Regions from separate parts of the Mesobacillus subterraneus genome, predicted to be linked through region 3. Evidence: riboswitches for the same ligand, from Rfam matches in the RefSeq annotation. Region 3 holds a riboswitch; each other region holds the start of a gene.
The links. Region 3 has a riboswitch for S-adenosylmethionine ahead of LC048_RS17005 (sugar ABC transporter substrate-binding protein). Riboswitches for the same ligand answer to the same signal wherever they lie in the genome.
Positions count from the first base shown of each region.

Region 1: another riboswitch for S-adenosylmethionine. It lies ahead of mtnW (2,3-diketo-5-methylthiopentyl-1-phosphate enolase); the one in region 3 lies ahead of LC048_RS17005 (sugar ABC transporter substrate-binding protein).
Region 2: another riboswitch for S-adenosylmethionine. It lies ahead of LC048_RS01445 (O-acetylhomoserine aminocarboxypropyltransferase/cysteine synthase family protein); the one in region 3 lies ahead of LC048_RS17005 (sugar ABC transporter substrate-binding protein).

Region 1 is NZ_CP129019.1:2,753,975-2,764,100, reverse strand. Features, by position in the region: gene LC048_RS14430 (transketolase C-terminal domain-containing protein) at 1-398, shown strand, start outside; gene LC048_RS14425 (PAS domain-containing sensor histidine kinase) at 731-2,311, shown strand; partial or broken gene LC048_RS14420 (DUF2087 domain-containing protein) at 2,478-3,064, shown strand; gene LC048_RS14415 (carbon-nitrogen family hydrolase) at 3,221-4,003, opposite strand; gene LC048_RS14410 (pyridoxal phosphate-dependent aminotransferase) at 4,131-5,306, shown strand; SAM riboswitch class I at 5,386-5,493, shown strand; gene mtnW (2,3-diketo-5-methylthiopentyl-1-phosphate enolase) at 5,837-7,060, shown strand; gene LC048_RS14400 (2-hydroxy-3-keto-5-methylthiopentenyl-1-phosphate phosphatase) at 7,057-7,719, shown strand; gene LC048_RS14395 (methylthioribulose 1-phosphate dehydratase) at 7,716-8,351, shown strand; gene LC048_RS14390 (1,2-dihydroxy-3-keto-5-methylthiopentene dioxygenase) at 8,416-8,949, shown strand; gene LC048_RS14385 (aspartyl-phosphate phosphatase Spo0E family protein) at 9,105-9,350, shown strand; gene LC048_RS14380 (electron transfer flavoprotein subunit beta/FixA family protein) at 9,826-10,126, shown strand, end outside.
Region 2 is NZ_CP129019.1:308,389-318,514, forward strand. Features, by position in the region: gene LC048_RS01410 (arsenate reductase family protein) at 160-516, shown strand; gene gcvH (glycine cleavage system protein GcvH) at 570-950, shown strand; gene LC048_RS01420 (YusG family protein) at 1,094-1,333, shown strand; gene LC048_RS01425 (toprim domain-containing protein) at 1,539-1,895, shown strand; gene LC048_RS01430 (thioredoxin family protein) at 1,902-2,213, shown strand; gene LC048_RS01435 (MFS transporter) at 2,361-3,626, shown strand; gene LC048_RS01440 (hypothetical protein) at 3,804-4,142, shown strand; SAM riboswitch class I at 4,228-4,332, shown strand; gene LC048_RS01445 (O-acetylhomoserine aminocarboxypropyltransferase/cysteine synthase family protein) at 4,417-5,733, shown strand; SAM riboswitch class I at 5,845-5,959, shown strand; gene LC048_RS01450 (methionine ABC transporter ATP-binding protein) at 6,239-7,264, shown strand; gene LC048_RS01455 (methionine ABC transporter permease) at 7,257-7,925, shown strand; gene LC048_RS01460 (MetQ/NlpA family ABC transporter substrate-binding protein) at 7,940-8,779, shown strand; gene LC048_RS01465 (carboxymuconolactone decarboxylase family protein) at 8,882-9,253, shown strand.
Region 3 is NZ_CP129019.1:3,266,957-3,277,082, reverse strand. Features, by position in the region: gene LC048_RS17010 (dynamin family protein) at 1-1,117, shown strand, start outside; SAM riboswitch class I at 1,267-1,374, shown strand; gene LC048_RS17005 (sugar ABC transporter substrate-binding protein) at 1,478-2,575, shown strand; gene LC048_RS17000 (hypothetical protein) at 3,136-3,456, shown strand; gene LC048_RS16995 (formate/nitrite transporter family protein) at 3,464-4,243, opposite strand; gene LC048_RS16990 (MFS transporter) at 4,498-5,712, opposite strand; gene LC048_RS16985 (VOC family protein) at 5,807-6,187, opposite strand; gene LC048_RS16980 (basic amino acid ABC transporter substrate-binding protein) at 6,363-7,181, shown strand; gene LC048_RS16975 (amino acid ABC transporter permease) at 7,495-8,151, shown strand; gene LC048_RS16970 (amino acid ABC transporter ATP-binding protein) at 8,148-8,870, shown strand; gene LC048_RS16965 (hypothetical protein) at 8,871-9,047, shown strand; partial or broken gene LC048_RS16960 (MBL fold metallo-hydrolase) at 9,326-10,034, shown strand; gene LC048_RS16955 (TetR/AcrR family transcriptional regulator) at 10,049-10,126, shown strand, end outside.

The DNA.
Region 1 (10,126 bases), 510 kb from region 3:
ATGTATTCACAGGAACAGAAGCATTCCCGCAGGACCTTGTTAAAAAGGCGGCGAAAGCACAGTGGTATGCGCAAAATGTAGGAACTGTATACGGGAAGCTTTTGATAACTTGCCCGCTCAACTGGAAATCGGAAGACCGCTTTGGCCAGACAATTGTCGAGGCCGCTGTGAATTCGAATTTCTTCCCGTTATACGAAGTGGAGCAAGGTGTCACTAATATCACTTACGATCCAGAAGCGAAAAACAAGAAGATTCAATTGGCAGATTGGTTGAAATATATGGGTAAAACCAAGCATCTGTTAACAGAAGAAAATAAAGGTATGCTCGTGGAGTTTGAAGAAGAAGTTGAAAAAAGGTGGCAGCGCCTGAAGGCTAAGCACGAAAACGAATATCTTTAAAACAGAGAAGCCAGGGAAACCTGGCTTCTTTTCATATAAACTTGTAAGAGATAGCTGTATCCACCTTATGAAAGGTACCCTTTTGCAACTGATTGATAGGCTATAATGGTACCATTCGTGAAAAGAGAGACCCTTTTATGCAGCTATTGGGGTCGCCATAAGGGTACCATTCGCCAGGAAGGATCCCGATTGTAGCATAGTAGCTCCACATAAGGTTAATTTCAATTGGAAATTTAGCAGTTCTTCAGGAAAATAATCCCGTTTTTAGAGGGATTCTTACCTATTATGTAGAAATTACTAGAAAAATGGGAATCCGACAAGGAGGCTTTCTGGTGAGTAGTGCTAACATTGCAGATGAGATTAAGGCACTGAAAGAGAAAATAGCCGCTTTAGAACGAGAAAATTCCTCTTTAAAAGAGTGGAAGCATAAGCAGCAGAGGGTAGCCACTGACTGTTTTGTTCAAATGATCCCAGCTGGTCCAGCAGCAAGTTTTGAAGCAAGGTTCATTGAGGACGAAGGCTTGTTAAAAAACTTCTTCCTCGAAACACTGGATGGCATTGTGTTTTGGGGCAAGTGTGGACAAATCATTGCTGTTAACGAAGCAACCTGCAAGATTTTCGGGCTCGCTCAAGAAGAGATGTTAAAGCTTAAAATTTCAGACCTAATATATCAAAATGATGAGAAATATAGTGAGATGAAACAACTGATTAATGAAAAAGGTGCGCTGCGCGATGAAGCGTTCTTTCTGCTGCCAAATGGAGAAACGAAACTTCTGGAATTTACTGTTAAGCTCAATACGGGCGATGGCTATCATATGACTATAGTTCGGGACGCAAGTGAGCGTTACCATATGGAACAAAAGCTTAGGAGAAGCGAGGAGCGATTTAGGAGGATTTTTGAGGGGTCGATTGAGGGAATGATACTTTGGGATAAAAATTGCAAACACTATGAAATTAATCCCTCTGGAATGGCAAAACTAGAATTAACGCCAGAAGACCTGGATAAGAAAAACTTTCGCAAGCTTTTCATAGATCTTGGACTTTCTGAAGAATTTATTGATGCAAAAGTGCAAGCACTTCCTCGCAAAGGAAGACTAGATGGAAGAATTACCATTCCATATGAAGAAGGCAGGAAGAAGCACTTTGAATACTCTGTCAAGCACCAATTGGTCGAAAACTTGAATCTTATTGTTTTCAGGAATATCACTGAAAAAATAGATATGGAAGCTCAGCTGCATAAATCAGATACGCTTAATATGCTGGGTGAGCTGGCAGCGGGTATTGCCCATGAAATCCGCAATCCAATGACTGCGCTAAAAGGGTTCATCCAACTGCTCGAAAATAGTACAGGCGATGCTTATACACTATATTTTCAGGTAATCAAGACTGAACTCCAAAGAATCGATTCGATCATCAACGAGTTTCTCATTTTGGCCAAACCTCAGTCAATAAAATATGAGACTACCGATATTTCAAAAATAATGAATGAAACAGTGGCCCTTCTTACTGCGCAGGCTGTGCTACATGATGTGGAGATTAAAACTTTATATGATGATGATTTGCCCAAACTTCTGTGTGAACCGAATCAATTAAAGAAGGTCTTTATTAATATTATAAAAAACGCGATAGAAGTAATGCCTAAGGGCGGCTTAATCAGTGTGACGGTCAGCCAGGCACCAGGAAACAGGATACATATATGCATCCAGGATGAAGGAGAAGGAATTCCCACTGAAAAGATTAAAAAGCTTGGAGAACCTTTTTACACAACCAAGGAAAGAGGTACAGGCCTCGGCTTGATGGTTAGCTTCAAAATCATTGAAGAACATGGTGGCACAATTGAAATTGAGAGCAAAGTCGGGGACGGCACATTATTCCATATTTATCTGCCATTAACCAGGGAAATGTCTGATTAAATTCAATCAGGCGTTTTTTTTTAGAGCTAAGTATGAAACAGTCATTAAAAACCGTGTAATGTTTTCAAATTTTTACTTATCCTCCTTTTAAAATAGTGAACGATGTATTATATTAGACGTATAGCTAATTAGATATATATCAAATAAGTGTAAATGGAGTGGTTTTATGCAGCTGGATAAAATTGTCGCTTTTCATAAGGCAATGGGGGACCCAACAAGGATAAGGATAGTGGCTTTGCTAGCAAACGGGCCGCGCTTCATGGCCAGGCAATTGCCGGAAAGCTTGGACTTACCCCGCCGACAATCACACATCATATCAAAAAATTAAGGGATATCAATGTGATTTTCGAGCGCAGAGACAAGAACACGATTTATTTTCACTTAAATGAGTCATTAATCAAGGAACAGGCGAAAACGCTTGACAAATTGATCGAGAAAAAGGAAGGGGAAGTAGAAGCAATGATCGAGCAAAATATTGAAAGACAAAAGGTTATTGAGAATTTCTTTACAAAAGACGGAAAATTAAAGAACATTCCAGCGCAACGGAAGAAGAAGCTGATGGTATTTGAATATATGGTCCGTGGGTTGAAAGCCGGAAAGAAATATCCAGAAAAGGAATTGAACGAATATATCATGAAGTTCCATGAGGACTATGCGACAATCAGAAGGGAATTCATCATCAATCATTATATGTATCGTGAAAATGCGATTTATGAATTGAATCCTGAAGAAATGTGGGCAAAACCGGAATGATTTGTATAAAGCCAAAACCGCCTGAGACAATGTCTTAGGCGGTTTTTTTGTTGTTAAGGAAAATATAAAATAATTTAATAACTACATGAAGTTTTCTTAATCCAGCTCAAGCGCCTTGCTCCTCGAGGCGCTTGCGCTTTTTATTCTTGATAGACATCAATACAATTCAGGCCTTCGATCTGTAAAGATAGGAATTTTGCTTCTAGCTTCCTTAACCTCGCCAAGATCGATTTCTGCTATGAGGATTTCTTCTTCTTCCCCACCCTCTGCAATCACGTCCCCCCATGGGCCAATGACCATAGAATGGCCAGCGAATTTATTATTGGGGTCTGAGCCGGTCCGGTTGCAGGCTATCACAAAGCATTGATTCTCAATTGCACGGGCGATGAGCAAAGCTCGCCAGTGTTCTAAGCGCTGGATTGGCCACTCAGCAACTACGAACAACGCTTCGACTCCCTGGAGTGCATGGGCACGGACCCATTCTGGGAACCTGATATCATAGCAAATCAGCCCGGCAAATTTTTGGCCATCTAAAGAAAACAATCCTTTTTCCTTGCCAGCAGCCAGGTATAGATGCTCATCCATGAGCTTGAACAAATGGAGCTTGCTGTACAATCCTGCCTGTTCACCGTTTTTGTCGAATACAAGCAGTGTATTTTCAATGCCTTTTTCGGTTTTATTAGCAACAGAACCGCCAATAAAGTGGGAAGAATATTTCTCAGCTGCATCCTTGAAAAACACTTTAGCTTCTTTTGCTTCTTCTTCTGCAGTGTCTTTTAATTGATCGAGATCATATCCGGTAGTCCATAGCTCCGGAAGGACAATGATATCAGGTTTTTGAGCATTTGCCTTGTCAATCAGTTCGGAGGCTTTTTTATAATTTTGCTCAGGATTCCCAAAGACAATGTCCATTTGCAAGCATGCTATTTTATATTTCATCATTCATCACCGCCATACTTTCTGAAAATTATATCTTTACAAGTTACTATTTACGTTATATCATTTGTGACTAGAATTTCAAATTAAAATTTTTACATACTAATATATTTTCTAAGCAGGTGAGAAAATGGAATTTTCACAATCAAATTTATTGAAAAGCCTGCCCAAGCAGTTTTTTGCTTCACTCGTGCAAAAAGTGGGCATATATACTGAAAAAGGGGCAGACGTTATAAATCTTGGACAGGGAAACCCTGACCAGCCGACACCACAGCACATCGTTGAAAAGTTGAAGCAAGCTGGAGAAAACCCAGCTAATCATAAGTATTCGCCGTTTAGGGGATTGAGCTCATTAAAAGAAGCTGCAGCAGGTTTTTATAAAAGGGAGTATGGAGTCAATCTTGACCCAGAAGAAGAAATTGCCATCCTATTTGGTGGCAAGGCTGGCCTCGTTGAAATTCCTCAATGTTTGTTGAATCCGGGGGACACAATCCTTGTTCCTGACCCCGGCTATCCTGACTACATATCTGGAGTTGAACTTGCAAAGGCAAAGATGGTGACAATGCCATTAAAAGAGGAGAATGAGTTTCTGCCTGATTATGCCTTATTAAGTGCAGACGATTTGGAACAAGCAAAACTGATGTTTCTCAACTACCCAAATAATCCTACTGGCGCAGTGGCGCATCAGGAATTTTTTGATCAGACAATCGAGCTGGCCCGAAAAAATGAAATTTGTGTTGTCCATGATTTCGCGTATGGAGCGATTGGCTTTGAAGGAAAAAGACCACAAAGCTTTTTACAGTCAGAGGGTGCCAGAGAGGTTGGAATTGAAATTTATACGCTTTCAAAAACGTATAATATGGCTGGTTGGCGTGTTGGCTTTGCAGCGGGGAACAAGAGCGTGATTGCTGCAATTAACTTGCTTCAGGACCATATGTATGTCAGCTTGTTTGGTGCTGTTCAGGAAGCTGCAGCAGAAGCATTACTAGGGCCGCAAGAATGTGTGGCTGATTTGAATGATTTATACGAATCAAGAAGAAATGTCCTTATTGACGGATTGAAAAATATTGGCTGGCACGTCACTGCTCCAAAAGGTTCGTTTTTTGCCTGGCTTAAGGTTCCGGAACAATTCACTTCGGTTGAATTTGCAGATTTTTTACTTGAAAAAGCACATATAGCAGTTGCTCCAGGTGTTGGGTTTGGTGAACATGGAGAGGGCTTTGTGAGGGTTGGCTTACTGAGTTCTGAGGCAAGATTGCAAGAAGCTGTCAGCAGAATAGAAAGCTTGGGAATTTTCAAAAAATAGTTGACATTGAATTATTAACCTGACATAATCCTAATTAACAAATTTACTTTAACCAATTAAATAACTTGATTAAATTATTTTCTTATCAAGAGCAGGCGGAGGGACGAGCCCGATGAAGCCCGGCAACCGATCCAGCATTTAGCTGGGCACGGTGCTAATTCTTGCAGCGAAAGCTGAAAGATGAGAAGAGTTTAGTGTATTTTCTAACCTCTTCTTTGTGAAGAGGTTTTTTTATGGTTTTTTTATGGTTTTTTTGCACTTATATTAATGTCTAGCTCCAGCGCCTAGCCCCTCGATCGTTGTCTAGCTGCGGCTCCTAACTCCTCGAGACGTTTCGGTCCTGCCAATGAAGTCAAAGAGCGACTTCACTGTCAGGCCCTCCAACGCTTGTCGGAGTTGGGCAGTCGCCTATACTTTTCGATTTCGGTCCGCTCAATGAAGTCAAAGAACGACTTCACTGGTCAGCCCTCCAACGCTTGTCGGGGCTGGACAAGGCGCTTGCGCTTTTCTAACTGAAAGGATTGATCTACATGAGTGAAATTACAGCGACATACATAGTCCATGATGCAAAACATAACCCGGAGAAAAAAGCAGAGGGGATCGCGCTTGGGCTGACAGTGGGATCTTGGACAGATCTACCTGAACTGGACCAAAAACAATTAAAAAAACATAAGGGAAGAGTTGTTTCTGTAGAAGGTTCTGGCGTGAACACCAATTCAGACACAGTGGCGACAATCAAGATCGCTTATCCTGCCCTTAATTTTTCGCCAGATCTCCCAGCAATCCTCACAACGGTATTTGGAAAACTATCGCTTGATGGCAAGGTAAAGCTGGTAGATCTTGAATTTGGAGAAGAATTAAAGAAAGAATTTCCCGGTCCGCGCTATGGGATTGAAGGAATAAGGGAAAAGATTGGCGTTTATGACAGGCCATTGCTTATGAGCATTTTCAAAGGTGTCATCGGACGTGATATGGAGTTTCTGTTAAAACAGCTAAAAGAACAGAGTCTGGGAGGAGTCGATTTAATTAAGGATGATGAAATTCTTTTTGAGAATGAACTTACTCCTTTTGAAAAGAGGATCACTCTTGGGAAACAGGTTCTCGATGAAGTCTATGAATCTACTGGTCAAAGAACTTTATATGCTGCAAACCTGACAGGAAGGACTGCACAGCTTAGGGATAAAGCGCGAAAAGCGTCTGAGCTGGGAGCCGATGCGCTGTTGTTCAATGTGTTCGCCTACGGTTTAGATGTTTTGCAGGAACTTAGGGAAGATGAAGAAATTGGTATACCAATCATGGCTCACCCGGCAGTCAGCGGTGCGTTGGCATCAGCTGATGAATATGGCTTTTCATATTCTTTGCTTCTGGGGAAATTACTCCGCTATGCAGGAGCAGACTTCTCACTGTTCCCTTCACCTTATGGAAGTGTGGCGCTCGAAAAGCAGCAGGCGATCTCCATTGCTGAAGCACTGACTGCTGAAGATCAATTTAACAGGACTTTCCCGGTTCCATCAGCAGGTATACATCCCGGAATGGTCCCATTGCTTATAAAAGATTTCGGAGTGGATTCAATCATTAATGCCGGCGGAGGCGTACATGGTCATCCTGGTGGAGCACAGGGGGGCGGCAAGGCTTTCAGGCAGGCAATTGAAACCGTATTACAAGGAAAAACGCTTGAAGAGGGCACGCTTGATTTTGAAGAGTTGAAAATTGCTTTAGGCGTTTGGGGTTCAGCCGAGGTAGTGGCGAAATGACCCATCCAGTCATTTTTTGTGACTTCGACGGAACCGTAACCGAAAAGGACAATATCATCGCGATCATGAATCAATTTGGCCCTGAAGGATGGGACGATATAAAAGAATCAGTCCTTGATCGAACGATTTCGATCAGGGAAGGTGTAGGGAAAATGTTTTCCCTCCTTCCGGTCACCTTGCTGGAAGAAATCATCGATTTTGCCGTCAAAAATGCTAGGATTCGCTCCGGTTTTCAGGAATTCCTCGATTATGCCAGCGAAGAAGGAATCCCTGTATATATCGTAAGCGGAGGAATTGATTTTTTCATAGAACCTATCATTCAACAATTTGGCCCAATTGCTGGCATTTACTGTAATGGTTCTGATTTTTCAGGAAAAACAATCAAAATTGAATGGCCGAACAGCTGCGATGAACAATGTTCAAATGATTGCGGATGCTGTAAGCCATCAATTATGAGGAAGCTCGAAAAAAGCGGATCTTATAAAATCGTCATCGGTGATTCGGTGACCGATCTTGAAGCCGCAAAACAGGCAGATTTCGTATTAGCCAGAGATTACTTAAAAGATAAATGTGAAGAATGGGAAGTTGCACATACATCTTTTGAAACGTTTTATGACTGTATTGAAGCTTTAAAAATTAAGACAGGGGTGAAAGGATGAGTTATTTAGAAACCAAATGGGAAGAATTGGGCGACGTGAAGGCTGAACTGGCTGAACGTGATTGGTTTATGGGAACGAGTGGAAACCTTGCGATTAAAGTGAACAGCGACCCAGTGCAATTCCTTGTGACTTCAAGCGGAAAAGATAAGCGGAAACGTACTGATGAAGAATTTTTACTTGTTGACCAATTTGGTCGTCCGGTGGAGGAAACACATTTGAAGCCTTCTGCGGAAACTCTGCTTCATGTTGAGGTATACAATAAGACAAGCGCTGGATGCAGTCTTCATGTCCATACAATTGATAACAATGTCATCTCCGAGGTCTATGGAGACAGGGGCGAGGTGCAATTCCAGGGTCAGGAATTAATTAAAGCTTTCAATATTTGGGAGGAAGATGCTGTCCTCAAAATTCCCATTATTCCGAATTACTCACATATTCCAACCCTTGCTAAAGCATTCACAGAGCATGTAAAAGGAGACACTGGGGCAGTATTGATTCGTAACCATGGCATCACAGTCTGGGGAAGGAACGCCTTTGAAGCTAAAAAAATTCTCGAAGCTACTGAGTTTTTATTCCGTTACCAGTTAAGATTACTCGAGCACAAACCATTCCAATTGTTCAAGGTTGTTTAATCAGGAACTTTAGAGCAATTTCATTAAGTAAAATAAAAGACATGATATAAAGGGAGAGATTCATATGGCATTTATCGTAAAACAAAACACACAGGAAAGAATCGTTGATGAACAGCAGGTAGAGGCATTTCTGAGCGCACAGGAAGTTATCTATGAAAAGTGGCACATCCATAAGCTTCCAGCTCATCTTCAGGGAAAATTCTTGTTATCAGATGAAGATAAGCAGCAAATCCTTGAAGCTTTCAAAGTGGAGATTGAAGATATTTCTGCGCGCAGAGGCTACAAAGCTCAGGACGTCATTTCACTGTCTGACAATACACCGAATCTTGACCAGCTGCTTGCGAATTTCAAGCAGGAACACCACCACACAGATGATGAGGTAAGATTCATCGTCAGCGGCCATGGTGTGTTTGTCATCCAAGGAAAGGACGGAGAATTTTTTGAGGTTTTCCTGAATCCGGGAGACTTAATTTCTGTACCTGAAAATACACGTCATTATTTCACGCTTCAGGAAGATCGCCAGGTAGTTGCGGTAAGGATTTTTGTGACAACTGAAGGCTGGGTTCCAATTTACGGAGAGGAAAAAGTCAGCCAGTAATCATCAGGAATGCAAACATTGTCGAAGAAAAAATTTTTCGCGGTGAATATTGTCTTATTTTGCGAATCTATTTACAATCAAACAAGCATTTGCCATAATTCTTCAAGTAAACTTTTATTTATTTAAGGAATTAAAGTAGTAGAGGAGATATAGAAGTGTATCAATCGAAAAATGCTTTGTTAAAAGAAATTGATCGTGCCAGGGAATTGATGGTGGCTGTTGCAATGGAATCTGGATATACAAGTGAGGAAACAATCTATCGAAGCCAGGAACTAGATCGTTTAATTTATGAATATCAAACTTTATGCAAAGAGACGGAAATACAGCGGCAAAAAGGAAAAGTTTTGTTCAGGCAAATGATTCTGATGACAAAGAAACAATATATTTTAGCTCATGCATAAAAACATTCTACACTATAGTAAAAATTAGCCACTGCCAGGAAATCGGCAGTGGCTGAAATATTTTTATAAGAAAACTTCGATTAAAAACTCTCCCTAGTTCTTTTCAGCTCTCCATCAAAACATTGAAAATTTGCTCAAATTTTCACTTGAATGTTGCTTTGTGTGATATTTATCATATTTTTTAATTTCTATTTTATTTATTTTTAACATAGATAGGCTTTTTATATCATCATGCGACTTACTCCAATTAAGTACAGTTCAACGTACTACCATTTTAGACAATTCTAAGTTCATCAAGATCTAACCTCATTTTTTCACCATTCAAATGTACAATTTTGCTTACCACTTTTTTAATTGTTGGTACTATGCTTGTGATGCGATTCATATATCGTACTACATAGCATTTTATTTTTCATTGCCAAAGTAATCGCTTACAAGTTAATAGTTTTTCATTTTGAGGAGGGGAAAAGAGAGTATGCACATTGTCGTATGTGTCAAGCAAGTGCCCGATACAAAGATCATCAAAATCAATCCTAAAACGAATACTCTGGATAGGCGAAGCGCACCAGCAATTTTGAACCCTTATGATGCCCACGCTGTACAGGAAGCAGTCAAAATCAAGAATAAAACAGGTGGAACGATCTCTGTTTTATCAATGGGACCGCCGCAAGCTGTTGCAGTTATTAAGAAAAGCGTTGAAATAGGCGCTGACCAGGGATTCCTCATCTCAGACAGGGCGTTTGCAGGTGCAGATACCCTGGCAACAAGCTATGCAC
Region 2 (10,126 bases), 1.8 Mb from region 3:
AATTCATGCAGGAATTTCGCGGATTATGTTGAATAAAGTAATGGATGCCGAAATATCGGGGAAATTAAACACGGAATGTTGGTGCTTTTCAGCCCTATTATGTTACTATCCGATTAGAGGGTTTCATTAATGGGATACTAGCAAAGGGTGGTGAAAAATATGGCAAAGACGTTTTATTGGTACCCTAAATGCGGTACATGCAGGAACGCCAAAAAATGGTTGGACCAGCATGAAGTGGACTATAATGCAATACATATTGTCGAAACTCCGCCTTCCCAATCCCAGCTTAAAGAAATGCTGGACAAAAGTGGCATCGATATTAAGAAATTTTTCAATACGAGCTGCCAGAAGTATAGGGAACTGGGGATGAAAGACAAAATCAAGACTGCATCAGAAAGTGAGCTGCTGGAACTGCTTGCATCTGATGGCATGCTCATCAAACGCCCGCTGATGACAGACGGGGAAAAAGTAACTGTAGGTTTCAAAGAGGAAGAATTCAAAAATGCCTGGCTGTAATTTTGGTCCCATCGATATTAATCGATAGAGATATACAATTGGAGGGATAGTCAATGAATGCACCGAAAGAGTTGCGTTATTCTGAAGAACACGAATGGGTAAAAGTTGAAGGAGAAAAGGTTCGCATCGGAATCACGGATTTCGCTCAATCCGAACTTGGAGACATCGTTTTCGTCGAACTGCCAGAAGTAGGCGACAAAATCACTGTTGACCAGCCATTCGGAAGTGTAGAATCCGTTAAAACAGTATCCGAGCTTTATGCTCCAGTAAGCGGCAAGGTAGTGGAAATCAACGAAGAGTTAAATGACAGCCCTGAATTTGTTAATGAATCTCCATACGAAAAAGCATGGATGGTTACTGTTGAACTATCTGACAACAGTGAAGTAGAAAAGCTTATGACAGCTGAACAATATGAAGAGATGATCAAAGAATAAATTTTACTGACGCCTTGATGTTCAAGGCGTTTTCTAATTCCCCCAGCATAAACTCCTTTTTTTACTTCTTCTTTTTACCATCAATTCATTCTCTGAATTCGGACAAGCTAAAAGTAATCAACTATCGAAAAAGGGTGAAAATCATGACTTTGAACAAACAAAAACTCGATATAACAGACAGAGTGACAGGAAAGCTTGAAAACGGACAGATACGGCTTTACCTAGAAAACGAACACATTGGATCCATAGAACTGCCAGGAGGAATGCAGATGAAATTGGAGCATCACTTTGAGGCTGAACAGAATAAGATTTACCAGCATGTATCAGTGCCGGATCAATCAGAACCTCGGTATACTGATTGTGATGAAGGTGGCTGGTGTTAAGGAAATCCAAACAGCGGCCAACCATGCCGCTGTTTTTTCTATGCATCAACATATATATATCAGCAGCGTTCCTTTAAGCAGGCTAGTCTAATTTTTTGCAATCTCCTCTAAAAACAGTGACAATAGAAATATGAACATAACAGCACAAATTCAATACTCATGTTTATAATACTGTAAGGTAGTTATCTCTGGTGCATAGGTGGTTATGACGATGGACGAAAATCACAAGGTGATCATAGTGGAGGGCTCGTCAGACAAAAAGAAAGTTCAAGCTGTGCTAAATGAACCGGTTGAAATTATTTGTACAAATGGGACGATTGGTGTCTCGAAGCTCGACGAACTAATTGACTCCCTTTTTGATAAAGATGTTTATATTTTGGTGGACGCGGATGCGTCAGGGGAAAAGCTCCGGAAGCAATTCAAGAGAGAGTTTCCAGAAGCGCACCATTTATATATCGACAGAATGTACAGGGAAGTGGCTACGGCACCCGAAAATCATCTTGCTACAGTTTTAATCGGAGCAAATATCGATGTTCATGCAGAGTATTTAGAAAAAGGATGACGGTAGATGGAAGAATGGACTAAGGGAGAGATGGAAAACTTCCTGGAGGAAGACCGAACAGGTTACCTATACTTTTACACGCCAATGTGCGGAACTTGTCAGGTGGCAAGTAAGATGCTAACTGTAATAGAGCAGCTATTACCTGATGTACCCTCAGGGAAAACTGACTTAAATTACTTGCCTGAAATGGCGGAACGATTTGGAATTGAGAGTGTTCCATGTCTGATTGTATTAAAAAACGGAGAGGTGCAGGAGAAAATCTATGCTTTTCAGTCTGTTCCTTATCTTTTCGAAAAACTAAAAGAGTTAAAAGTGTAATTAAGCGGCTTAGCCGTTTTTTTTTGTATTTAATTCGTTTAGTCATTACAAAAATTTTTTACTTAGCTGAATTAACCTTAAAACATTTACATATCGTTCCAAAAATATTATATTTAGGTTATCGAAATAATTGAGGAGCGAAATAAAATGGCTCTATATCAAGAATGGTCTTCCCACATAAGAAGCTATAACCGAAACGTGAAACTTACATTTTTAGCAAATATCCTGACCCAGGTTGACCTTGGGATCTTCATGGTCATATATAACTTTTACATACGCGAGCTGGGTCTCAATGAATTGGTTAACGGAAAAGTGATTTCGATGACTTCGCTTGCGACAGCTCTAATCCTTATTCCCGCAGGAATATTAAGCGACAAAGCTGGCAGGAAAAAGTTGATGTTGTATGGTGCATTATCGACAGGCTTAATCTTATTTGCCCGCAGCATGGTCGAAACCCAGGCACTGTTGGTTTTGTTCGCATTTGGAACAGGACTGGCGTCAGCTTTCATTCAAGTTTCGATTATTCCGTGGCTTGCGGAAAATTCCAAGCCTGAACAGAGAGTACACCTATTCAGTATACATTTCGCTGCGATGACTGCTGCTAACGTGGTGGGCAGTCTTTTAGGGGGAATTCTTACTGACTTATTTTCAATGGTCATTCCTGAATTGAAGAGTATAAGGTACACGTTGATCATTGGTTCAGGTTTGTTTTTAGCTGCTTTGATTCCAATTTTGAGGTTGAATGAAAATCGACCAGCTCGCATATCGGCTGGCGATACAAAAGAAAAAACTAAAGGTATTCCCCACAAAGCAAGCTTCAAAATCATTCTGCTGTTTGCAGTTGCGCAATTGATGATTGGTTTTGGAGCTGGATTGGTCATTCCGTATTTAAACCTATATTTTGCAGATCGGTTCATGGCTTCCAATTCATTGATTGGCTTGGTCATTTCATTAGGACAGGGAGCCACAGCTGTTGCGATGATCATCGGTCCATTGGTCGTTCGCAGACTTGGTGAAGTTAGAGCGGTAGTTGTATTGCAGATGCTGTCCCTGCCATTTTTGCTGCTGACAGCGTACACACAGAACTTTTGGCTTGCTGCTCTAGGATTTTTATTTCGTCAGGCACTTATGAACGCAGGTAATCCTATCCAGATGTCGCTAATGATGTCGAAGGTTGATGATTCCATGAAGGGTTTAGCCAACTCTGTGAATCAAATGGTGTTTAACCTCGGATGGGCGGTTATGGGGCCGGTATCGACTGGAATCGTCTTGAAATACGGTTCGTATTGGGGATATGCGACTGTGTTTACGATTACTGCAGGTTTGTATTTAGTAGGTTCCACTTATTTCTTTTTGGTTTTCAAAACGATGGATAAGCCAAAATCCGGCATGATGAAGACAAAACCAGCTTGATTACTGTATTTCTTTGGATATATTTCTCGGGAAATGAAAGACGATGCCGAAATAACAAACGGTATTGTCTTTTTTTTACGTTAATCATATTGTAAATTTAATTATGTATTTGTCGAAGGATTCAAACAGGTTTTTCCCCGAGTACAAGGAATATGTAATATAAGGGAGCTGATCGGAATGCGAGAACAAATTGAAAGGTTTGTGGCTGAAATTCCAAAGAAGGAACATATTCTGCAGTTAGTAAATAAACTGGACCTGATCATAAAAATAGAAGCAAAGAGTGGTATATTTTACTTGTCTTTCAAGGATGGCAAGGTGGTTTGCCATGAAACTTGTATTCATAACGGATACACTGCAACAATTTCGGGTACGGATGCATTATTGGATCAATTATTTGAGGGAGACCTTAAACTGCTGCATGGGGTGAAATATAATCATTTAACAATTGATTGTACATTTCGTGACCTATTGGTACTGGAATCGATATTTTATCTTGCAAGACCACTTCCTGTGTAAATTTTTATCTGAATAGTCAAAATATATTGACTGCTATCTTGCGGCGTGATATTATCACTTTAACGCAGTAAAAACGAATTGAATATACTTATCCAGAGAGGTGGAGGGACTGGCCCTTTGAAGCCCGGCAACCGGTTATGAAAACACGGTGCTAATTCCAGCAGAGTTACTTGCTCTGTAAAGATAAGGAGAGATGATAAATGACCCTCTTCTTATGAAGAGGGTTTTTTGTATCAGTTTTTCCAGAAAAATTATGTAGATTGGAGAGATGGAGATGGCTAATGAGCAAAAAAATTACAGAATTGAAACGCTAGGGGTACATGGAGGTCAGTCACCAGACCCAGTGACCGGAGCAAGGGCAGTTCCGATTTATTCGAGCAATGCGTTCCAATTTGAAAACACGGAACATGCAGCAGATTTATTCGCGCTTAAAGAACCGGGCTACATTTACTCACGGCTACATAATCCGACTGTTACTGCTCTGGAAGAAAAAGTAGCTCTGCTTGAGGGAGGTATTGGGGCTCTTGCATTATCAAGCGGGATGTCTGCCATCACGATGGCAATCTTGAACATTGCACATGCGGGTGATGAGATTGTCGCTGCTTCCAATCTATATGGAGGCACTTATAATCTATTTGCTGTAACCCTGCCGAAGTATGGAATAAAAGTTCACCTAGTCGATTCAACGGATCCTGCCAATTTTAGAAAAGCGATCACTCCGAAAACAAAAGCAGTCTATGCAGAAACAATCGGTAATCCAAGTCTCAGGGTCCTGGATATTGAAGCTGTCGCTGAAGTTGCCCATGATGCAGGTGTTCCGCTGATTATCGATAATACATTTGCGACACCATATCTTTGCCGGCCAATTGAACATGGCGCAGATATCGTCGTCCACTCGGCAACCAAATGGCTATTGGGAAATGGCACTGTCATGGGCGGGGTCATTGTGGATGGAGGAAAGTTCGATTGGAAGTCACCTAAATTCCCAGGATTCAATGAACCGGACTCCAGCTACCATAACCTTGTGTATAGTGATGCAATTGGAGCTGCCGCATTTATTGTAAAAGCAAGAGTACAGCTTTTGCGGGACCTTGGACCAGCAATTAGTCCACAGAGTGCATTCCAATTCAATCTAGGAATAGAAACTTTACATGTTCGCATGAAGGAGCATGTTGAGAATACACGTAAAATCGTAGATTATCTTGAATCCCATCCTGCTGTTACTTGGATCAGATATCCAGGCTATGAATCACACCCTGATAAAAAGCTCGCGGCTCGCTATCTTCCTAAGGGAGCCGGTGCAGTTGTCATTTTTGGGATTGAAGGTGGTAGGGAAGCGGGAGCAAAGCTTATTAACTCATTAGAATTATGGTCCCACGTCGCGAATGTCGGCGATGCAAAAAGCTTGATCATCCATCCTGCAAGCACCACACATCAGCAGCTGGATTCAGAAGGTCTTAAAGCAGCCGGAGTTCCGGAAGATTTAATTCGCCTTTCAGTCGGAATTGAAAACGTCGAGGATATCATTGAAGATCTGGAGCAGGCAATCGAAAAAGCGACCGGAGTACCAGGAATTCCAGCCAAGGCTTAATATCCATAAGGTTCCAATTGGTATTCGGAAATAATTTTGTTGACACCCTTTTTTACTCCGTGCTACAATCACACTCGTAACTTAAAACACATTAGATAATTTAATAGCGTGCTCTTATCAAGAGAGGTGGAGGGATGTGCCCTATGAAACCCGGCAACCGTCAGTAAGCATTGCTTGCTGAAATGGTGCCAATTCACACAAAGCGGATCGCTTTGGCAGATGAGAGAAAGGAATCCACTATGACTATGCCTTTCTGCTCACTTGCAGGAAGGCTTTTATTTTGCCCTTTTTGAAAAAAGCTTAATAAGCTATAGCTGAAAAGCTTGTTCAATAAGAATTTATGATTAGAGCACAAACATCCTCGTTTAAGATTGAGTCTATTGCCATTTTTGCTGGAGATTGAATTTTTTCGATTAGGGAATGGGAAACTAGATTGATAACCTTCTTAATTTTCAGGGGATATGTAATGGTTTTAAAAAGTGTAGGTGTAAAGAGGGGGAGTCAATTGATTACGATAAAAAATGCCAGAAAGATTTATCCTTCCAGCAAGGGAGACGTTAAAGCGGTTGATGATGTCAGCCTTGAAGTCAAGGAAGGCGAAATATATGGGGTCATCGGCTATAGTGGGGCCGGTAAAAGCACCTTGATCCGAATGCTGAACGGTCTGGAGATTCCAACTTCAGGTTCTGTCGTGGTAGCTGGCAGGGAAGTTTCCAGGATCAAGGGAGTTAAATTGCGTAAGGCTCGCCAGGAAATCAGTATGATCTTCCAGCATTTCAATTTGCTCTGGTCAAGAACGGTTGCGGAGAATATCGCGTTTCCACTTGAAATTGCCGGAGTAGCTAAATCTGAGAGAGATAAGCGGGTTAAAGAGCTAATCGAACTAGTAGGTCTTAAGGGTCGGGGAGATGCCTACCCATCCCAGTTGAGTGGCGGTCAAAAGCAGAGGGTCGGAATTGCCAGGGCACTGGCTAATAACCCTAAAGTCCTTCTTGGAGATGAAGCAACTTCAGCGCTTGATCCAGAGACAACCGACCAGATTCTTGATCTGCTTGTTGATATAAATAAGAGACTTGGTCTTACGATCGTACTGATTACGCACGAAATGCATGTTATCAGGAAAATCTGTCACAGAGTAGCCGTCATGGAAGGCGGGAAAATTGTTGAAACAGGTCCCGTATTGGAAGTGTTCAAGAACCCGCAACAGCCAATTACGAAGAGATTCGTCCAGCAGGTGACCGAACCTGAGGAAACAAAGGAAACTGTTGATCACTTACTTGAGCGATATCCACACGGTCGCGTTGTCCAGCTGACATTCGTCGGTGAAGGAACCGAACAGCCACTGATCACCAATTTGATCCGTGAGTTTTCAATAACGGTCAATATTGTTCAGGGTAAAATATCTCAGACACAAGATGGTTCATACGGAACTCTGTTCATCCATCTTGATGGTGAGGATGGCGAACTTGGCCGGGCAATAGAGTATATTGGCCAGCATGAAGTCGGCGTGGAGGTGATTTCGAATGGCTGAAAATTTATTTCCTAATGTCAACTGGGACAGAATGTGGGAAGCGACAATTGAAACCCTCTACATGAGTGCCATCTCTGTTGTGGCTACCTTCATTCTTGGAGCGATCCTTGGACTGCTGCTCTTTTTGACATCAAAGGGTAATATATGGGAAAACAAACCGGTAAATCTAGTATTGAGCGCAATCGTTAATATTTTCAGATCAATCCCATTCATTATTTTAATCGTCCTTCTGATTCCTTTTACAAAGTTCATCGTAGGATCGATGATCGGGGAAAACGCTGCATTGCCAGCGCTGATCATTGGATCGGCTCCATTTTACGCAAGGATGGTTGAGATTGGTTTGCGTGAGATTGATAAAGGAGTCATTGAAGCAGCAAGATCGATGGGTGCGAAAACAACAACGATCATCTGGAAAGTGCTATTGCCGGAATCGATGCCAGCATTGGTTTCCGGTATCACGGTGACAGCAATCGCGCTCGTCAGTTACACAGCGATGGCAGGGGTCATTGGCGCCGGCGGACTTGGAAATCTGGCTTATATGGAAGGCTTCCAGAGAAGCCGGAACGATGTTACCTTGATGGCAACAATCGTTATTTTGATTATCGTGTTTTTGATTCAGTTTGTTGGTGATTACTTCACTAGAAAATTAGATAAGAGATAAAGGAGAGATTTGAATTGAAAAAATGGTTATTAGCTCTATTAGCATTAGTATTAACAGCAGGACTTGCAGCTTGCGGAACTTCTGAGGATAACACTTCAGGAGAAGGCGGCAAGGAAGAAAGTAAAAAAATCGTCGTTGGTGCTTCAAACGTACCACACGCAGAAATTTTAGAAGAAGCAAAAGCGCTACTTGAAGAAAAAGGCTATGAAATGGAAATAAAGACGTTCAATGATTATGTTGTTCCAAACCAGGCACTTGATTCAGGTGAGCTTGATGCAAACTACTTCCAGCATATCCCTTACCTGGAGTCACAAATGGCTGAACATGGCTATAAGTTTGAAAATGCTGGTGGAATCCACATCGAGCCAATCGGTGTCTATTCTCAAGACCATACTACTTTGGACGATCTGCCAAAAGGTGCACAAATTATCATGAGCAGTTCTGTAGCTGACCATGGCCGTATTTTGACTATGCTTGAAAAAGAGGGGTTGATCACTCTTAAAGAAGGTGTAGAAAAAGTAAAAGCTACAATTGATGATATTGCAGAAAATCCTAAAGAACTAAAGTTTGATACAGAATATGACGCAGCACTGCTTCCGCAGATCTTCAACAATGGTGAAGGAGATGCAGTATTGATCAACTCTAACTATGCGATTGATGCTGGATTGAATCCACTAAACGATTCGATCGCGATTGAGGAAAGCGATTCTCCATATGTAAACGTAATTGCTGTTCGTGAAGGCGATGCCGACAAACCGGCAATCAAGGCACTAGTTGAAGTGCTTCACTCTAAAGAAATCCAGGACTTTATCCTTGAAAAATATGAAGGTGCAGTTGTACCGGTAAAAGAATAATGAGCTAAAAGCAGGCGCACAGCCTGCTTTTTCTTTTTGCCGCATAACCGACTGCTAAAATTAACATACTAACCGAGAAAAAAGCAGAATGGAGTGGAAGCAATGGAGCATCATTATGAACCTCGGAATTCAACAGAAGCAGCACTGCATGAATATAAACAAGGCCTGGGTGAATTTACAAAAAGAATGCCAGAGCTTGCCAAACATTATAATTCGTTTACGGAAGTTTGTTTTCAGGAAGGGACTTTAACGCAAAAAGAAAAGCAGCTGATTGCATTAGGAATTTCATTGTATTCACAGGATGAATATTGCATTATATATCATTTAAAAGGCTGCCTTGACCAGGGAGCAACGGAAGAGCAAATTCTGGAAGCTGTAGGAGTTACAGCTGCCTTTGGCGGCGGCGCGGCAATGAGCCAGGCAGTGACACTCGTCCAGGAAGCAATGGCTGAACTGAATACTTTGAAGCAATAAAAGCTGTTTTATACAGCAGAACTGGCTGTTAAATAACAGGAAAGGCTCCATTTGGGAGGATATTGCCAGTATTCTAAGAATGGCAGAGGTGAAGTCGTGTTAGGACCCCTTACTCCATCACATCCAAAATTTAACGGTTTTAACCGCTTTGATAGTGGTAAATAAAAGGTGTTAAGATTGCACTATCAAAAAAATCGCTTATTAAAGCGAAAAACCGAAGGGATGATTCACTATTAGTCAGCTAAAACTGAACTACACAAGTGAAATGGAAAAAGCAATGCAAGGAGCTCATGGAATTAGTTACGAGGTATACAGCATGAACCATGACGCAAGAATGGAAGTCGAAAGAAAACGCGAAAGAGACTATATCAAAAGCCAACGGATGGTAGCTGACCTGGACAGAAGAGTCCACTCGTAAGCGATAGTATATATAATAGAAGAAATGTTTTGGGGACCAGTGTATTCTTACACTGGTTTCTTTATTATGTGTTGTTAGATCAAGAGAAAAAAGTTTGTTGTAATGGCAATCGACTCCTTTTGGATCAGACTGGTGTTGATTTATAATTTTGGGTTCGAACCCTGGTCGACTTCGGACAAGATTGGAGAAACCTATCGTATTTTTGTCAGAACCCGCGTCAACTTCAGACAAAATTGAAGGAACCCATCGTGAATTTGTCCGAACTTGGTGCAACTTCAGACAAAGTTGAAGGAACTCCTCATGAATTTGCCGAACCCTGGTCAACTTCAGACAAAATTGGAGGAACCCATCGTGAATTTGTCCGAACCTGGTGCAACTTCAGACAAAGTTGAAGGAACTCCTCATGAATTTGTCCGAACCCTGGTCATCTTCAGACAAAGTTTAAGGAATCCATC
Region 3 (10,126 bases):
AATTGATGTTTTTGACCAGACATGGGCTGAAATCAGCCAATACTATCCTGATTCGAAAATGTTTGCTTTCTCATCTAACTATGATACAGGCAAGCAACTGAGGGATTTCTCTGATTTCATCCAAACAAACAGAAGTACAGTCGACTTCGAGCAAGAGCGGACCGCCAAACTGCAATTCTTCGTCAGAAGGGCGATCACGTACTTACTTGATAAACGAATCGAAATTGAGAATAATCATATAGAATCAATCAGCTGGAATGAAGAAATGGTGAGCAAGCTTAACGGAGCCCTCAACCAGCTGGGAGATATTGAGGAAGAAAAGTCACTTTCCATCCAGAAGTCATACCGAAAAATCAAGGATGAAACCCGTGCGGAAATCATCGAGAAGATTCCTGATATATTGCGTGGGTGTTCGGAATGGGTGAAGGAGGACAGCGATTTCGGAAAAATACATGCCGAAATGGACGAAGAAATGAACAAGAGAATCCAGGAATACCTCAATGGAACCGTGCTGCCGAAATTCCATGAAGATTTACGAGGATGGATTCATCATTCGAAGGACGAATTCGACCAAAGCCAAAACTATCTGAATGAAATGGCCGAGGGATTTAACGCGATGTATGGAGATGAAAGGATTTGTCTCGACTGTGATTTCAGGGTACTAGATGATTGGCGCCGCGATGCCGACCGGATGACGAACGGTGTCCATTATGAGAAGGTCAACATCATGAACCGCTCGACTCCTCAGCAGTTCTTCTTGAAAAGCGCTGGAAAACTGCTCGGTGTACTTCCGCAAAACAATGCGATGCTTTATAACAGATACAAAACCTATCTCGAGACTGAAGATTATTATGAAATCGGCGTAACCACTGCAAAAAGATTTCTGCAGCAATTCGAGATTTTTGAAAAATCGATTGAACGCGACGTGAACCTATTCTTCAAAAAACCGTTCAACGAACTCGAAGTAGCCGTTGAAGAAGCAAAATCTGATATCGAGTTTGGAAAGAACGAACTTGAAAAAATGAGAATTAACCCTGAACTGTACCGTGACCCATTAACACTTTATGAAGTAAAACTTCGCCAGTTTGAGTGGATGACCGCAGCAGGCAGGGGTTAAGTAAAAAGGAAGATTCCGATTTGGGGTCTTCCTTTTTTCTTCTACGAAAAAAAGAATATAACTAAATTTTCATAATAATATTGACAATATAAGTATAGGAGTTTAAAGTAAACTTTATCAATTTGCAACATTAACTAAATAAAGAAATTCTCTTATCAAGAGTGGCAGAGGGACTGGCCCTATGACGCCCAGCAACCGTTCCAAATGGAATTGGTGCTAAATCCTGCAAAACAATTACTTGTTTTGAAAGATAAGAGAGGAATCCGACCTTTGTATTCTACTGCGTTTGAAACCTCTCTTTTCTGGAGAGGTTTTTTTATTTGTGTTAGTCAGGCAGATCAATCAAAGGGGGAAATTCAGATGAAAAAAGGAATGAAAAAAGTATTTTTAGGTGCAGTTGCTTCTTCATTGCTGCTGACTGGCTGCGGAGGCGGAGAGACAAAAACGGCCAGCGGTCCAGTTGAAGGAGTTCCGGAACGATTTGCTAAAGGCGAGGAAGTCAAAATCAAAGTCATCCGCAAAATTGGCGGAGATGACCATACGGCGCAATTTTTAGCCGGAGCGAAAGCAGAAGGGGAGGCTCTTGGCTTCAAGGTAGACGTATTCACGGCGAATGGGGACACAGCTAAATTTCATGATGCAATCAATCAGGGGCTCCAGCAGGACTATGATGGATTCATCATTTCCCATGGAGATGACGCGGCAACGGTAGATGACGTAAAGAAATTAGTTGATAAAGGCAAGAGCGTCGTAACTTTCGATTCAAATCCGGAACTGGCTCAGGTCGAAGGAGTCACACTTACATCCCAGGATGACGAGGCTCTCGCAACGCAGGCACTGGACCAGCTTGTGAAGGACCAAAATGGAGAAGCCAATATTGTTTACCTCTGGGTAGATGGCTTCCCGCCAATGGTGAGAAGAAATAAAGTTTACCAGGAAACTCTGAAGGCGAATCCGGGAATCAAAGAGGTTGAGAGATTCGGAGTGGCTGCTGCAGATACAAGCGTCCAGACACAAAACGCAGTGTCGGCTATGCTGAACAAGCATCCAAAAGGAGAAATTGACGCGATTTTTGCAACATGGGATGCTTTTGCGATTGGAGCAGCTCGTGCCATTAAGGAAGCTGGGCGAGATGAAATCAAGATTTACGGAATCGATGTATCCAATGCAGACCTTCAGGAAATCCAGGGAGAAGACAGTCCATGGAAATACACCGCTGCTGTGGATCCAAAACTTATCGGTGAAGTAAATATGAGATTGCTTGCAAAAAAGCTGGCTGGCGAAGAAACACCTGCGAGTTACGATCTCGAAGCATCACTGATTTCACAGGAACAGCTTCAGCAGTCTGAAAATCCAGTGAACATGGTGAATCTTACTGAAATCATCGAAGGATGGGGCAAATCAGACGCATTTTTAGAAGATTGGATGGAGAAATTGAAGGATCACTATAAGAAATAACCATTGAAATGGATGACTGACAAGTTTTATAGCGGAAAAATCTTTTTTATAGCGATATTTTCGATTTTATAGCGAAAATCGAAATTTTATAGCGAAAATCATATTTTTATAGCGAAATGGAAATTTTACTCGATTTTTACCAGTTCAGTCACTCGAAGCAGGCACTCTCAAACTTGGAGAGTGTCTGCTTTGCAGATTGATAGGAGGAACCCGGATGAAACTTCAAATGAAAAGCATCAGTATTGACTGGGAACAGTACTTGCATTTGCCCTGGGCATCACCTATTATAAGCAAAAACATTAGAGTGCAGTTACATACAATGTCGTCACGGCACGATGTTTGTTCGGAAATAATGCGGTCACCAGGATATAGAATTTTCTATATCCTGTTTTCTTTTAAAGGAGAATTAGCATAGGGAGAGAAGTATAAAAATAAACATTCTTGAAGGAGGAATAAAAATTTACATTAAGTCATTTATTTATGTAGGAGAATGGATCTTGTTTTTATCTTTCCTTATTTATGCTCTTACCTTTCAACTCCTGTTTCTGGGGAATATCGCATTGGCTGATAATAATGATGAAGTTGTCTTTTTCCCGATTAGTTACTCACTCATCGTCGTGGCGCTGGGGGTTTTGTTCTATTTTTACATAAAGCATTTGCCAGGCAGCCGTGGATATCGGAAATTCAAGGAAGTCATATGGGGATTATTTTTCATAGCCACTGCAGTCAGCAGCCTGTTTTGGTTTTCAGTGAATGCGGCGGTTTATTCACAAGAGTTGCTGAGTAACCAAGTACTGCTTACCCTCATATTTGCAGTGTCTGCCACGTTGGCAGCTCAAATAGCAATTAAATTTAAAAGGGAAGGCTCAGGTAAAAGCTGAGCCTTTTTCAATCCTCAAAAAATGGTTTGTTCGCATAGTAATACATCCAGCCCATCATGATTCCGCCGCCAATCAGGTTGCCGATCGTCACGGGAATTAAATTGTGAATCACCCCTGTAATAGTAACGGATTGCGGGTCGTCAAGGACCATGCTGATCGCAAAGGTACACAGGTTGGCGATGCTGTGTTCATAACCCGAAATGAAGAAACAGTAGACGAAAAACACCATCGCAAACATTTTTGCTCCGTCGCCTTTCATCGACATCGGCAGGAAGAACGCGAGGCAAACGAGCCAGTTACAGAGAATGCCCCTGAAAAAAAGCTCTGAAGTTGGTGCAAGTGTCTTTTTCTCAGCAACACTCAACAAGAATCCGTTAACGGAATGATCATCAAACAATCCTGTTGTATAAATCAAAAAAGCAAACGCAGCTGCGCCAATGATATTGCCGACATAACTGTAAATCCACATCCTGGCCACCTGAAGCCAGGCCATTTTTTTTCGCAAAGCTGCAAACGTATAGTAAAAGGTGTTTCCTGTGAACAGGTCTCCTCCGCCATAGGCAATCAGGATAATGGCTGCCCCGAAGGTAATGGCAGCTATAGGGTAGGCAAAGGGCGAGTGTTCCACATAAAATGGATTTCCCGTCTTGAACGCAACAATGACCCCAAAGCCGATGAACATCGATGCCAGGGCAGCCCTTGCCAGATAGCGTATTTTGCTTTGTTTAAAAGTTTTTTGCTTTTTTAAGGCCAGTTTTTCGACTTCCTGCAAGGCTTGAACTTCCAAATAAAATCACCCGATTTTCTATATGTAATATGAACCTATTCTTCCTCTAAATCTCATTCATATGTAAATGGTTCCCTCAGACAGCGATAAAAAAACAATATCTTGAATGATTCTTCCATCTGAATAAAAACCAGCAGTGATGGAAGCTGTGTAACTGTCTCTCAAGCCCAAATAATTCATAGATAAGATTATACTTGATTTTGTCTCATAAAAAGTAAAAAAGACTGAATCACAAGGATCCAGTCTTTGCTCTTTTAAAAAGTATCTCTTACGAACTGGGGATTGCGCTGCATCGAGGCAAAAAGGACAATGCCGCTCACGAGCAGTAGTCCGCTTGTCAGGACGAATACCGAGGTGAATCCGAAGTACCCTGCAAGGAAACCGCCGAGCACAGGACCGATAATGTTTCCAAAGAAACGTAGACTCGTGTTATAGCCGAGTACTTCACCCTGCATTGCCACCGGTGCTTCCTGCCTGATATAAGCCACCCTGACAGGGATAATGCCGCCGATGGTGATGCCAAGCAGAAACCGAATCAGGACAAGCTGCCAGATGTTATCCACAAAACCGCCTGGCAAATAAATGATTGCCGATAGAAACAGGAGTACGACAAGTATTTTGATATAGCCAACCCGGTCGGCAATTTGCCCCCATTTCCGTGCCATTAACAAATTGCCAAGCCCTGCTGCTGAAAAGGCGATTCCAGAAAAGAATGCCAGGTTTTCAGGCCCATGCAGCTCTCCCACATATAGCGAAAGGATAGGCTGGATACTGAAATGGGCAATCTGCACCAGCATCGACATGAGCAGGACATTGACCATGATCGGATTTTTAAAGATATGCTGAAGAACTTCTTTGCGGCTGTAATTTGTCTTTGTTCCTTTTTTTATATCGACTCTGTATTCCATGACAAAAAACACGAGCAGACCAGAAAGGACAATGAATGCTGAGGTAGATTGGAAGGTTGTCGCATAGCCTAAGGTATCAGCAAGAACCCCGCCAAGCATCGGGACGAGCAACGAGCCTGTGATACTTCCTGTCTGCAGTGTTCCTAACACTTTGCCTGCTTCTTCCTTCGATGTCTGAGTTGAAATAAGTGCCTGTGATACAGGTATGAAGCCAGAGAATAATCCCATGAACATTCTCAGTAAAAATAACTCCAAGACGGAAGTTGCAAACCCTAGAAGAAAGACGGCTAACCCCATCCCGATTCCCATGAAAATGAGAATTCTCTTGCGTCCAAATCGGTCACCAAGTCTTCCAATCACAGGTGAAAATAGGAAGGCTGTTACGAAGGTAATACTGAACGTCAGGCCTGACCAGTTTTGGACATACCTTTCTGAAAAGTCACCAAAAGTTTCGATGTACAATGAGAGAAAAGGCATTACCATTGTCATGCTGCCGGCAATGAAGAAATTCGCGAACCACATGATCATCAAGTTGCGTTTCCCCTTTTGCTGCTGGGTCATTCCTTCAACACTTCTTTCTTGGAACGAATATTTCGCTTTTCTAAATATAATACCAAAATTTTGCTGTATTGAAAACCAATCGAGCAAGCAGGGACTATTTTAGCGTGTGTTGCCATTCGAGCAATTCAATTCGATTCCCGAACGGGTCATTTACATATATCCTGTTCGCACCTGGAAGCATGTCATCTTCATTAAAATCTATACCTGATGATGATAAATGCTGTTTCAATGCCTCTATATTTTCGATTTCAAACGCTGGATGCGCTTTACGTGCGGGTATAAACGATTCCTCAATTCCAATATGAATTTGACAATTTCCATATTGAAACCATGCTCCGCTCCGCTTTTTCAACTCTGCCGGTTTTTCGATTTCTGCAAATCCTAATACTTCTCCGAAAAATCTCCTGGCCTGATTTTCTGAACCTTTAGGTGCTGCCAGTTGAACATGATCAATTGCTTTGAATTTAAATTCCATATGAAATCCCCTCCCTAGTAAAATCTTAAACTAAAAGGAAACATAAGGTAATAACAAGGTGTGAATCTATAAAGATAAGTTTTTCTTATCACTGTAAAAAGTAATACAAGCCTCTCTTAATACATATAAATTATTAAAAGTTATGTACGTTTTTTTAAAAGAGGGGGAAGTAAGAATGAAAAAAAGATTCTTTGCGATTGTGATAATGGCGATTACAGTGCTTGTAGTGTCGGCCTGTGGTACAAGCAGCTCTGGAGGAACAGGCGATGCTGAAAAGAAAGAATTGAGAGTTGTAACGGATGCAGCATATGCACCATTTGAATACATGGATGGCGACAAGATTGTTGGTTTCGATATCGACTTCCTGAAAGCTGCCGCGAAGGAAGCAGGTTATGAGCTGAAGATCGAGAATGTCGGCTGGGATCCTATTTTTGTGGAAATCAAGAGCAAGCGGGCTGATCTGGCGGTTTCTTCAATCTCGATTAATGATGAGCGAAAACAGACCTATGATTTTTCATTGCCATATTTCTTATCCACTAATAAGATCCTTGTTAGTGAAGACAGCGATATTAAAAGTGCTGCTGATCTGAAGGGAAAGGTAGTGGCTGTCCAAAACGGCACAACCGGGCAGGCAGCAATGGATAAGCTCCTAGGCAAGAATAACGAAGATATCAAGAAATTCGATAACAACAACCTGGCAATCATGGAAATGCTCTCGGGAGGAGCGGATGCAGTTGTTGCTGATAACGGGGTTGTCGAAGTCTATGCAAAAAACAATCCGAAAGAAAAGCTGAAGGTTATTGAAGACAGTGGAAGCTTCGAGGCGGAATACTATGGAATTCTGTTCCCGAAAGGAACGGATTTGAAAGCGGACTTCGATAAAGCAATCAAGAAAATCGTTGAAAATGGCACATATGAGAAAATCTATCAAGAATGGTTCGGCCAGGAACCAAACATGGATATGCTGAAGGCGGAGCAGGAAGCATCCGAATAAATTGCCGAAAACAATCAATCTTCGTTGATGCGTAACTCTTGAAAACAGCGTTACGCATTTTTTTGTACAGCTCTTTTCGTAAACTATGTTGCTTTCACAGTCAAAGTATAAAAGCGCATTTAGGTTTTACGATTAAAAATACAATTCCGATTGGGATGTCACAACGAAAAGAGCCTGATACCTTTTTGTCGGATGTCACAACGAAAAGAGCCTGATACCTTTTAGAATGAAATAGTCGAAATACAACTGTCCATGCAATTATAAAATTCATTAAAATCTGGTCCCTAGCCTCGGGGTCTTTGGAGGGCAAGCTATGGATTTTCGTTTTGATATTATTGTTGAATATTCTCCTTATCTAGTAAAAGGCACACTGCTGACAATCGGGCTATCATTGGCCGGAATTTTTATCGGGACAATCCTCGGCCTGTTCATCGGACTTGGCAAAATCCAGAGCCGAAAACTGCTGACCTGGCCTTTTGTCTGGTATATTACGTTCTTCAGGGGAACCCCGCTATTTGTGCAAATACTGCTGATTCATTTTGGTGTCGTCCCTATGATCTTAGGTGAAACGAACGGGATCGTCGCGACAATCGTCGCCCTGTCACTAAATGCGGCAGCCTATATCGCAGAGATTTTCAGGGCAGGAATCCAGTCAATCGACCGCGGGCAGATGGAAGCCGCCCGGTCACTTGGAATGACCCATGTCCAGGCGATGAGGTATGTAATTTTACCTCAGGCATTCAAACGGATGATTCCGCCTCTTGGAAATGAGTTCATTGTACTCATCAAGGAATCATCGCTTGCGGCGATTGTCGCGACGCCGGAAATCATGTACTGGGGCCGGGCGATGGCAGGTCAGTATTACCGCGTTTGGGAGCCGTACCTTACCGCAGCAGTCATTTATCTTATCCTGACGCTCTCGCTGAGCTTCTTATTAAATATCCTTGAAAGAAGGCTGAAAACAGAATGATCAAAGTCGCTAATTTGCAAAAGTCATTTGGCAGCCACAAGGTGTTGAATGGAATTAATGTTGAGGTCCACCCACAGGAGGTTGTGGTGGTAATCGGTCCATCGGGTTCTGGCAAATCAACTTTCCTCCGCTGCATAAACCTGCTTGAAACGATAACAGATGGACATGTACTCATCGAAGATATTGACATTACTGATAAGGGATCGAACATCAACAAGGTGCGCGAAGAGGTCGGAATGGTATTCCAGCACTTTAACCTTTTTCCGCATAAAACAGTGATTGAAAACATCATGCTGGCGCCCCTGAAGGTAAGGGGTGTGTCAGAGCAGAAAGCAAGGGAGAAAGGAATGGAGCTGCTGAAAAAGGTAGGTCTTGAAGACAAAGCAGCAGCCTACCCAGACTCACTTTCAGGCGGGCAAAAGCAGCGAGTGGCAATCGCCCGCGCCCTTGCGATGGAGCCGAAAATCATGCTGTTTGATGAACCAACCTCAGCCCTCGATCCAGAAATGGTCGGGGAAGTTTTGGAGGTCATCAAACAGCTTGCAAGGGAAGGAATGACAATGGTTGTCGTCACTCACGAGATGGGCTTTGCCCGCGAGGTCGGTGACCGTGTCATTTTCATGGACGGAGGATTAATCGTGGAAGAAAACAAGCCAGATGATATATTTGAAAACCCACAGAATGAAAGGACGAAAGCGTTTTTGAGCAAGGTTTTATAGTTGGATAAAGGAAGCCCGATTTTACAGTCGGTGCTTCTTTTTTATGGTCAACCGTTAATAAATCAGCCGCAACGGTTAATAAAAAATCCTGCAACCGTCGATAAATTGATGGCAACCGTTAATAAAACTCTTGCAATTGGAGATAAATCTGCCGTAACTGGAGATGAATTTGTGTAACCTTAAATAACAATTGTGCTACCGTAAATAAAAGTTGTTCAACCGGATTTCAAGGGTAAATACACTTCGTAAATCCAAAAATGAGGATAGGTAAACTGATGAGGTCACTGCCCATCATACAAAAAGTTGCCATCAAAGGAGTCTAATACCAGCATTATTCTAAGATAGGTGGAGAAACCGGCCCATTTTTGATAATTTATCCAATTATTGCTTGCTAAAACTAACGTCGTTAGTTAAAATAAAACTAACGACATTAGTTTTGCAGGAGGTACAATAAAATGAGAGTAATCAAAGAGGGGTTTTTATATCAGCTGACGTTCATGCCAAGGTTTTTTCCTGTGAATTGTTATTTAATTGAGGAGGAGGAGGGACTGACTTTAATTGATGCCGCACTTCCGAACAGTGCGAAGCCAATTTTGCAGGCTGCAGAAAAAATCGGAAAACAAATCATGAGGATTATTTTAACACATGCTCACAGCGACCATATTGGTGCGCTTGATGAACTGAAAGACAAAATGGGTGTTCCGGTTTACATTTCTTCCCGTGATTCCCGCCTTTTAGCTGGTGATACCTCTCTTGACTCAACCGAACCCAAGACACCTATTCGTGGCGGCGTACCAAAGAACATCAAAACAAGACCGGATGTACTTATAAAGGAAGGGGATCATATCGGTTCTTTGCTGGCAATTTCAACTCCGGGGCACACACCAGGATCGATGTCATTCCTTGACCAGAGAACCAATATGCTGATTGCGGGTGATGCATTCCAGACCAGAGGGGGGCACAGCCGTATCAGGGGTGACAATCCCGTGGTTTCCTTTTCCAGCGATGGCGACATGGAACAAAGAAACAGCCTTGCAAAGTGCCGGGAAAATTCATGAGTTAAAACCAAGCCTGTTGGCTGTTGGACACGGTGAATTACTTCGAAATCCTGGCACACTTATTGAAAAAGCAATCCAAAAAGCTGAGGCAGCTTTTACAAAATAAAGGAGTATGAAAATATGTCACCAAGACCGAAAATTGCGCTTGATAAAAATACGATCATGCTTGCTGCTGCTGAGCTTGCGAATGAGCAAGGA